DNA from 3 places in the Lysinibacillus sp. G4S2 genome. Region 2 is predicted to be linked to each of the others. Evidence: riboswitches for the same ligand, from Rfam matches in the RefSeq annotation. Region 2 holds a riboswitch; each other region holds the start of a gene.
The links. Region 2 has a riboswitch for cobalamin ahead of QUF91_RS03550 (FecCD family ABC transporter permease). Riboswitches for the same ligand answer to the same signal wherever they lie in the genome.
Positions count from the first base shown of each region.

Region 1 (2,266 bases), 1.9 Mb from region 2:
TCAGAGCAATCCTTTTGAAGCTGTGTCATAACGGCTTCTACATTTGCACCTTCACGATCCATTTTGTTGATAAAGAAGAAGGTTGGGACGTGATATTGGCGTAAAAGTTGCCACACTGTTTCGGTATGGCCTTGCACTCCTTCGACGGCACTTATAACAATGATGGCATAATCCATAACACGAATAGCACGTTCCATTTCTGGTGAAAAATCGACGTGCCCAGGTGTATCAATTAACGTATATGTATCATTTCCAATCGTCATACGACCTTGCTCTGCAAAAATTGTAATACCTCGCTGACGCTCTAGCTCATGATTATCTAGAAATGTATCCTGGTGATCCACTCGTCCGCGGGCTTGAATACTTTTTGTATGAAATAGTAACTGCTCAGAAAATGTAGTTTTTCCTGCATCAACGTGAGCGAGTACACCAATTGTTACATGCATAAAAAAATCCCCGTTTCTATTTTTCATCTTTCACCATTGTAACAGAATTACTAGAAAAAGATTTCGTGTAAAATAGTTAGTATTTATGTCGAAATAGTGCTAATATATTCATGATTATGATTTTATGGATTTTTTGTGAGATTGCGACCAAAAATTTCTTTTGCTAGTTTATCAATATCATTGACAACAAAAAATATAACGACTTATTGGTGCAAATGACTTTTATTATTTGCTTAAAAGGGAAATCGGTGCGAATCCGATGCTGTCCCGCAACTGTAAATGGGGAGTCTATACGAGATACCACTGTAGCCATGCTATGGGAAGGTGTATAGATGATGAACCTAAGCCAGGATACCTGCCAATGTGTATTTTTTACTTAAACCACGAGGATGGGGATAGTGAATAGGTTGAAGAACCTTTCTTTCACTATGCTAACCTCTTGGAAACAAGGGGATTTTTTTATGCCCTTTTTAACTTAAATCAGCGAGTGTCATTCAGGTAGCAAAGGAGTCAAAAGATTTCTTTCTATATAGTTAACAGCAAAGGAGAAGAGGACATGAAGAAATGGAAAAGCTTGTGGCTTGTCATTGCGATATCGTTAATCGCTATACTTGGCGCGTGTAATGCAAAGGACAAACCAGAATCAGCAGCACAAGGTGAGAAGGTAGAGCCTTCGCAAGCTGAAACGACAGAAATTACGATTGAAAATAATGGAACAACACAAATATATAAGGAAGCACCAAAAAAAGCGATTAGCTTAAATCAGCATGTCACAGAAATAATGTTAGCGTTAGGCTTGGAAGATTCAATGGTAGGGACGGCATACTTAGATGACAAAATTTATGAGCCCCTACAAGCTGCATACGATAATGTGCCGGTGTTAGCTAAACAGTATCCTTCAAAGGAACAGGTTATTGATGCAGAAGCAGACTTTATATACGGAGGTTGGAAAAGCGCCTTTGGGGAGAAAGGTGTTGGTACACAGGAAGAGCTAGAGGCATTGGGGATTCACACTTATTTACATACAGCCTCAAATATGACGAAACCAACTTTAAAAGATATTTTCACAGATATTCGAAATATCGCAAAAATTTTTCGCGTTGAGGATCGTGGAGAAGCTTTAATTGAACAAATGACGAAGGATGTAGACGCTGTTCGTGCAAAATTACCACAAGATAAGAAAGACCTACGCGTTTTAGTTTATGACAGTGGTGATAAAGATGTCTTAACCACTGGACAAAACTTTATGAATGAGCTTGTGACGATTGCTGGCGGTAAAAATATTTTTGGTGATGTGGAATCAGGATGGACTACGGTATCAAAAGAAGATGCAGTAGAGCGTAATCCAGAAGTCGTTGTTGTCGTTGATTACGGAGAAAAAACGGCGGAAGAAAAAATAAAATTCTTAAAACATGATCCAGCGTTGAAAGAAATGGAAGCAGTTAAAAATGAACGTTTTGTCATCTTACCACTTTCTGCTGCGTCAGAAGGGGTTCGTGCTGCAGAAGCTATTCAAATATTAGCTAAGGGCTTCTATCCTGAGAGCTTTGAAAACTAGAAAAAAATTTGGGGTTAGCAAAACGCTAGCCCCTTTTTTATAAGGAGCGTTAAACAATGAATGCATTCCATACGAATATACCGGACAAAACCTTTGAAAAGTTAAATAACAATGGCGATTTTACTCGTCTTGCAGTAAGCCCCGGTATTATAAATAAGCATTATACTCCTGCACAATTCCAAACAATTGCAAAGGTTGTAGGGAAGACTGGTGCTATCAAATACTCTGCCTCGTATAGCATATTACTATCAATTCCAACAGA
Region 1 covers NZ_JAUCFJ010000002.1:2,547,400-2,549,665, forward strand. The annotation lists gene QUF91_RS13070 (elongation factor G) at 1-446, opposite strand, end outside; cobalamin riboswitch at 637-823, shown strand; gene QUF91_RS13075 (ABC transporter substrate-binding protein) at 1,003-2,004, shown strand; gene QUF91_RS13080 (precorrin-3B methylase) at 2,061-2,266, shown strand, end outside.
Region 1: another riboswitch for cobalamin. It lies ahead of QUF91_RS13075 (ABC transporter substrate-binding protein); the one in region 2 lies ahead of QUF91_RS03550 (FecCD family ABC transporter permease).

Region 2 (2,266 bases):
ATAAATTCGGCGGTAAATATGAAAAGCTAGCAGATATTTATTTAGAGAGCACATGGGCATTGCGAGAAATGGGTGCGCCAATGAAAACGGTTCAGTATTTTTCTGATATAGTTTAACTTCTTTCAGCGGGTGTCCAAATTCCTGCCGAAATAGAGGAACTTAGTCTAAAAACGCCACGTCTTGTGGTAACAACTGAGTGACCAACATCATGTTGCTGACGCTGCGCTTTCGCACAAAAAACAACTGTTGCTGACGCTGCACTTTCGCACAAAAAACATCATGTTGCTGACGCTGCACTAGCACTACGCTTTCGCACAAAAAAACATCATGTTGGTCTAAAGCCTCCGGACGCAATTATGCCGGGGCATAATTGATTTGATTAGAAGTTGTCTCGAATCGAGGCGACTTCTATTTTTTTCATGTATAATAAAATCAACTGAAAATTATAAAGGTTCTTTACTTATGTAAAGTGAAAAGGGAAATCGGTGTCATTCCGATGCGGTCCCGCCACTGTATGTGTGAGTTTTTTCAATTTGCGCCACTGAAAATTTCGGGAAGGCATGGAAAAGCGAATGGAACACGAGCCAGGAGACCTGCCTTTATAGAAAACACGTTACAGCCTACGAGGATAGGGTGGTAGATTTTGTAAAAGTATTTTTGTGCAAATTTGATCCCCTCATCTTTTTATGATGAGGGGTTATTTGTTTTGTATGATTGATGTCGATAAATTCACAATCGTAGGCGATAAAAGCTAAAATGCATCGATAAATCAGAAAAACAAGTTGTTAAATATAGGCACAGATTGACTAAGGGGGAGAGCCTTTAAATGAGTAGAACGTTTATAGCCTATGTAACAGCAATTACGCTTCTAATTATTAGCATCTGGTGTGGCGTAGCGATAGGCTCAGTTCATATTCCACTAGAAGTATTGTGGAATCAGGCGGCAGATGAAACAGCTGCCAATATTTTATGGAAAATTCGTTTACCTCGAGTTCTGCTGGCTGGACTTGTCGGGGCATCTCTTGCCATAGCAGGGGCAGCTTTTCAAGGCTTATTAAAAAATCCTTTGGCAGATCCTTATACGTTAGGTGTTTCCTCGGGTGCATCAGTTGGCGCAGTTATGACGATTTTCTTTAGTATATCAATTCCAGTAATAGGCAATTATGCATTGCCAATCTTCAGTATGATAGGTGCAATATTAACGATGGTAGCTGTCATGGGCTTTGCTAGAATAGTAGACCGCACGCTAAAAATGGAAACTCTTATTTTAACAGGGGTCATCTTTAGTTCATTTTTAGGCTCCTTGATTTCATTAATGATTGCATTATCTGGTGAGGAGCTACGACAAGTTATGGGATGGCTGCTCGGCTCAGTATCAATGCGAGGTTGGCCTTATGTTCAAATGATTATTCCGTTTGTGATAATTGGCTCAATCATGCTTTGGACACAAAGACGCGAGTTAAATGTTCTGTTATATGGAGAGGAACGCGCGAAGCATTTAGGTGTTAATGTTAAGCGTAGTAAATATATAATTTTGGTAGGCGGGTCAATGTTGACAGGAGCAGCAGTAGCGGTTTCTGGTACGATTGGTTTTGTTGGCTTAGTTGTACCACATATGACGCGGATGCTTTGGGGTTCAGATCACCGTCATTTATTGCCATTATCATTTTTAAATGGGGCAACTTTGCTCATTATTTGTGATTTAATAGCTCGAACAATTATTATGCCAAGAGAGCTACCGATTGGCGTAATTACTGCATTTATTGGCGCACCCGTTTTTTCTTATATTTTTTATAAGCAACGTAGAAGCAAGGGGGGACGGGCATGATTGTTGTTGAACATCTTTCTGGTGGCTATGAAGACGTGCCGATTGTCCAGGATATAAGTTTTTCCGTTGAAAAAGGAAAAATATTAGGGATTTTAGGCCCGAACGGTAGTGGAAAATCCACACTGTTAAAAGTAATGAGTGGCATACTACCAGCAACTGCAGGCACTATATTAGTAGACGGTAAAAATATTAGCAGTTATAATGCCCGTGCATTGGCAAAAAAAATGGCAGTGTTACCACAATTACATGCAAATGCCTTTTCAAACAGTGTACGTGAGGCGGTATCACTTGGACGTTATCCACATCAAACAGGCTTCTTTTCAAGCTGGACTGAACGCGATGAACAAGCGGTCCAACATGCGATGCTACAAACAGGTGTGAAACGCTATGAACAGACACCGATGGAATTTTTGTCGGGCGGTGAACAACAACGAGTTT
Region 2 covers NZ_JAUCFJ010000002.1:655,545-657,810, forward strand. The annotation lists gene QUF91_RS03540 (acyl-CoA dehydrogenase family protein) at 1-116, shown strand, start outside; gene QUF91_RS03545 (hypothetical protein) at 160-318, opposite strand; cobalamin riboswitch at 433-615, shown strand; gene QUF91_RS03550 (FecCD family ABC transporter permease) at 827-1,828, shown strand; gene QUF91_RS03555 (adenosylcobinamide amidohydrolase) at 1,825-2,266, shown strand, end outside.

Region 3 (2,266 bases), 2.6 Mb from region 2:
TAAATGGAATGGAAATGACCCACCAAAAAATTGCCCATTCAATCGGCAAAAAGCCCTCCATGATATGCATAGCAAATGCACGATTTGGCACGAATAAAAATGCCAGTAAGAAATAACTAAGCTTCCAACCTGAGAATTTCAAAATCTCTCCTCCTTACATTAAAATTTTCGAATTAGCGTGCGAACGAAATTATTTCACCTTGCCATAAAATAGGTGTTTTGCTCCTCAACCGGAACCATATCTGTACGCATCTACCACCTTGAGATGAAAATGAAGATAAAAAAAACACTTCTCCGATTCAGGAAAAGTGCATAGCTAAAAAAGTAATTAAAAATCTAATCTGCTAGGCGCACACCTATCCTCGTAGGTTGAAACGATCACTTATTTTTCGGCAGGTCTCCTGGCTTTAGTTCAACGTTTTATAGGCCTTCCCATCCTTTGGACAGTGACATTATCTATAAAACTCCCTAGTACAGTGGCGGGACCGCGCCGGACTTAAACCGGCTTCCCTTTTAAGCGAATTGATGAACAATTCGCACCGAAAAAAGATGAAGTTGTGAGATTTCACGACAAAGTGTAACATGAATTTCCGTAAACAAGCTATCTTTTTTATGAAAAATTTTTTAAATTGAGGGGCATTGTAGAAAATTCGGATAATACAGAAGAGGAATTTCCCTTTTTTCTAGGGGAAATTTGCTGAATAATTAATAAAAATGCCACAAATTAAGAAAGAAATATTGAAATTTTAAAAAAATAAGCTATGATAGAGACAGATTTCTATTACATAAAAAATACAATTTCATATAAAAACGTCAATAAGTGCTCGAATATTTTCGAGATAATAGGGAAATCGGTGAAAATCCGATACAGCCCCCGCTACTGTAATAGCTGATGAAATCGCAAATGCCACTAGTGAAAACTCGGGAAGGCGCGAAAGTAAAAGGAAGCTTAAGTCAGGAAACCTGCTTATTGCGATAAATGCATGCAAACTTTTCGGAGGGAGAAGTTGAAGCGAGAGCGAGTACCTGTATATATTCGTTTTAATTTGGCTTCTACAAAACCTTTACTCTTCGTCTAGAGTAAAGGTTTTTTCTTTTTCCTAAAAGCAAATGAGGGGAGAACAACAATGACAACATGGAATTTAGAGGGGATGAAAACGCATCTTTTTATTTGCAATGGCAGTAGCTGTATGAAAAAAGATGGAGAGGAAATTACACAGGCAATCCGTGATGAAATTCAGTTGCTGGCGATTGATAAGGAAATACATACGACAAGGACACGCTGTAATGGTAGGTGTAAGGATGCTTGTGTTGTCATCGCTTATCCTCAAGGGAATTGGTACCGTGTGCCGACCACAGAGCATGCGCGGGCACTTGTTCAAGATTTAAATCACGAATCGTTACATAATGAGCATGTCTTTACACTGCGTGAAGGTTCGTTACAGCGTACAGCACAAACAACAGCCATTAAAGGTATTGAAAAGGTGAAAGAGGGGTAACAAAATGTCGCAAAAAGGGAAGATTTTCGTAGTTGGCTTTGGACCTGGAGATTTTAAACATATTACGACTCGTGCTGTGGAGGCACTACAACAAAGTGATATGATCATAGGCTATAAAACTTATGTTGAACTTATTCAGGATTTAGTAAGTGCAAAGTCAATTATTAGTACCGGTATGACAGAAGAGGTTTCACGTGCACAGGAAGCGGTCCGCCAAGCAGAGGCAGGCAGTATCGTATCTGTTATTTCGAGCGGAGATGCTGGTGTCTATGGCATGGCGGGATTAGTGTATGAGGTATTAATCGAGCTAGGCTGGACGGAAGCAACTGGTGTTGAGGTAGAAATTGTTCCGGGTATTTCGGCTATCAATTCGTGTGCAAGTTTACTAGGTGCTCCGATTATGCATGACGCCTGTACGATTAGTTTAAGTGACCACTTAACGCCTTGGAATTTAATTGCAAAACGAGTAGAAGCAGCCGCAATGGCGGATTTTGTTATTGCTCTTTATAACCCAAAGAGTGGTCGTCGTACGAGACAAATTGTGGAGGCACAACGAATTTTATTAGAATATCGCTCTCCAGATACGCCGGTAGGACTTGTGAAAAGCGCGTATCGTGAACGCCAGGAAATTACAATGACAACTTTGGCAGAAATGCTAGAACACGATATTGGTATGCTAACAACCGTTGTGATTGGAAATTCATCAACGTTCTTCTACGACAATAAAATGATTACGCCACGTGGTTATCAGCGTAAATATACACTTG
Region 3 covers NZ_JAUCFJ010000002.1:3,251,524-3,253,789, reverse strand. The annotation lists gene QUF91_RS16785 (energy-coupling factor ABC transporter permease) at 1-142, opposite strand, end outside; cobalamin riboswitch at 375-559, opposite strand; cobalamin riboswitch at 802-985, shown strand; gene QUF91_RS16780 ((2Fe-2S) ferredoxin domain-containing protein) at 1,128-1,499, shown strand; gene cobJ (precorrin-3B C(17)-methyltransferase) at 1,504-2,266, shown strand, end outside.
Region 3: another riboswitch for cobalamin. It lies ahead of QUF91_RS16780 ((2Fe-2S) ferredoxin domain-containing protein); the one in region 2 lies ahead of QUF91_RS03550 (FecCD family ABC transporter permease).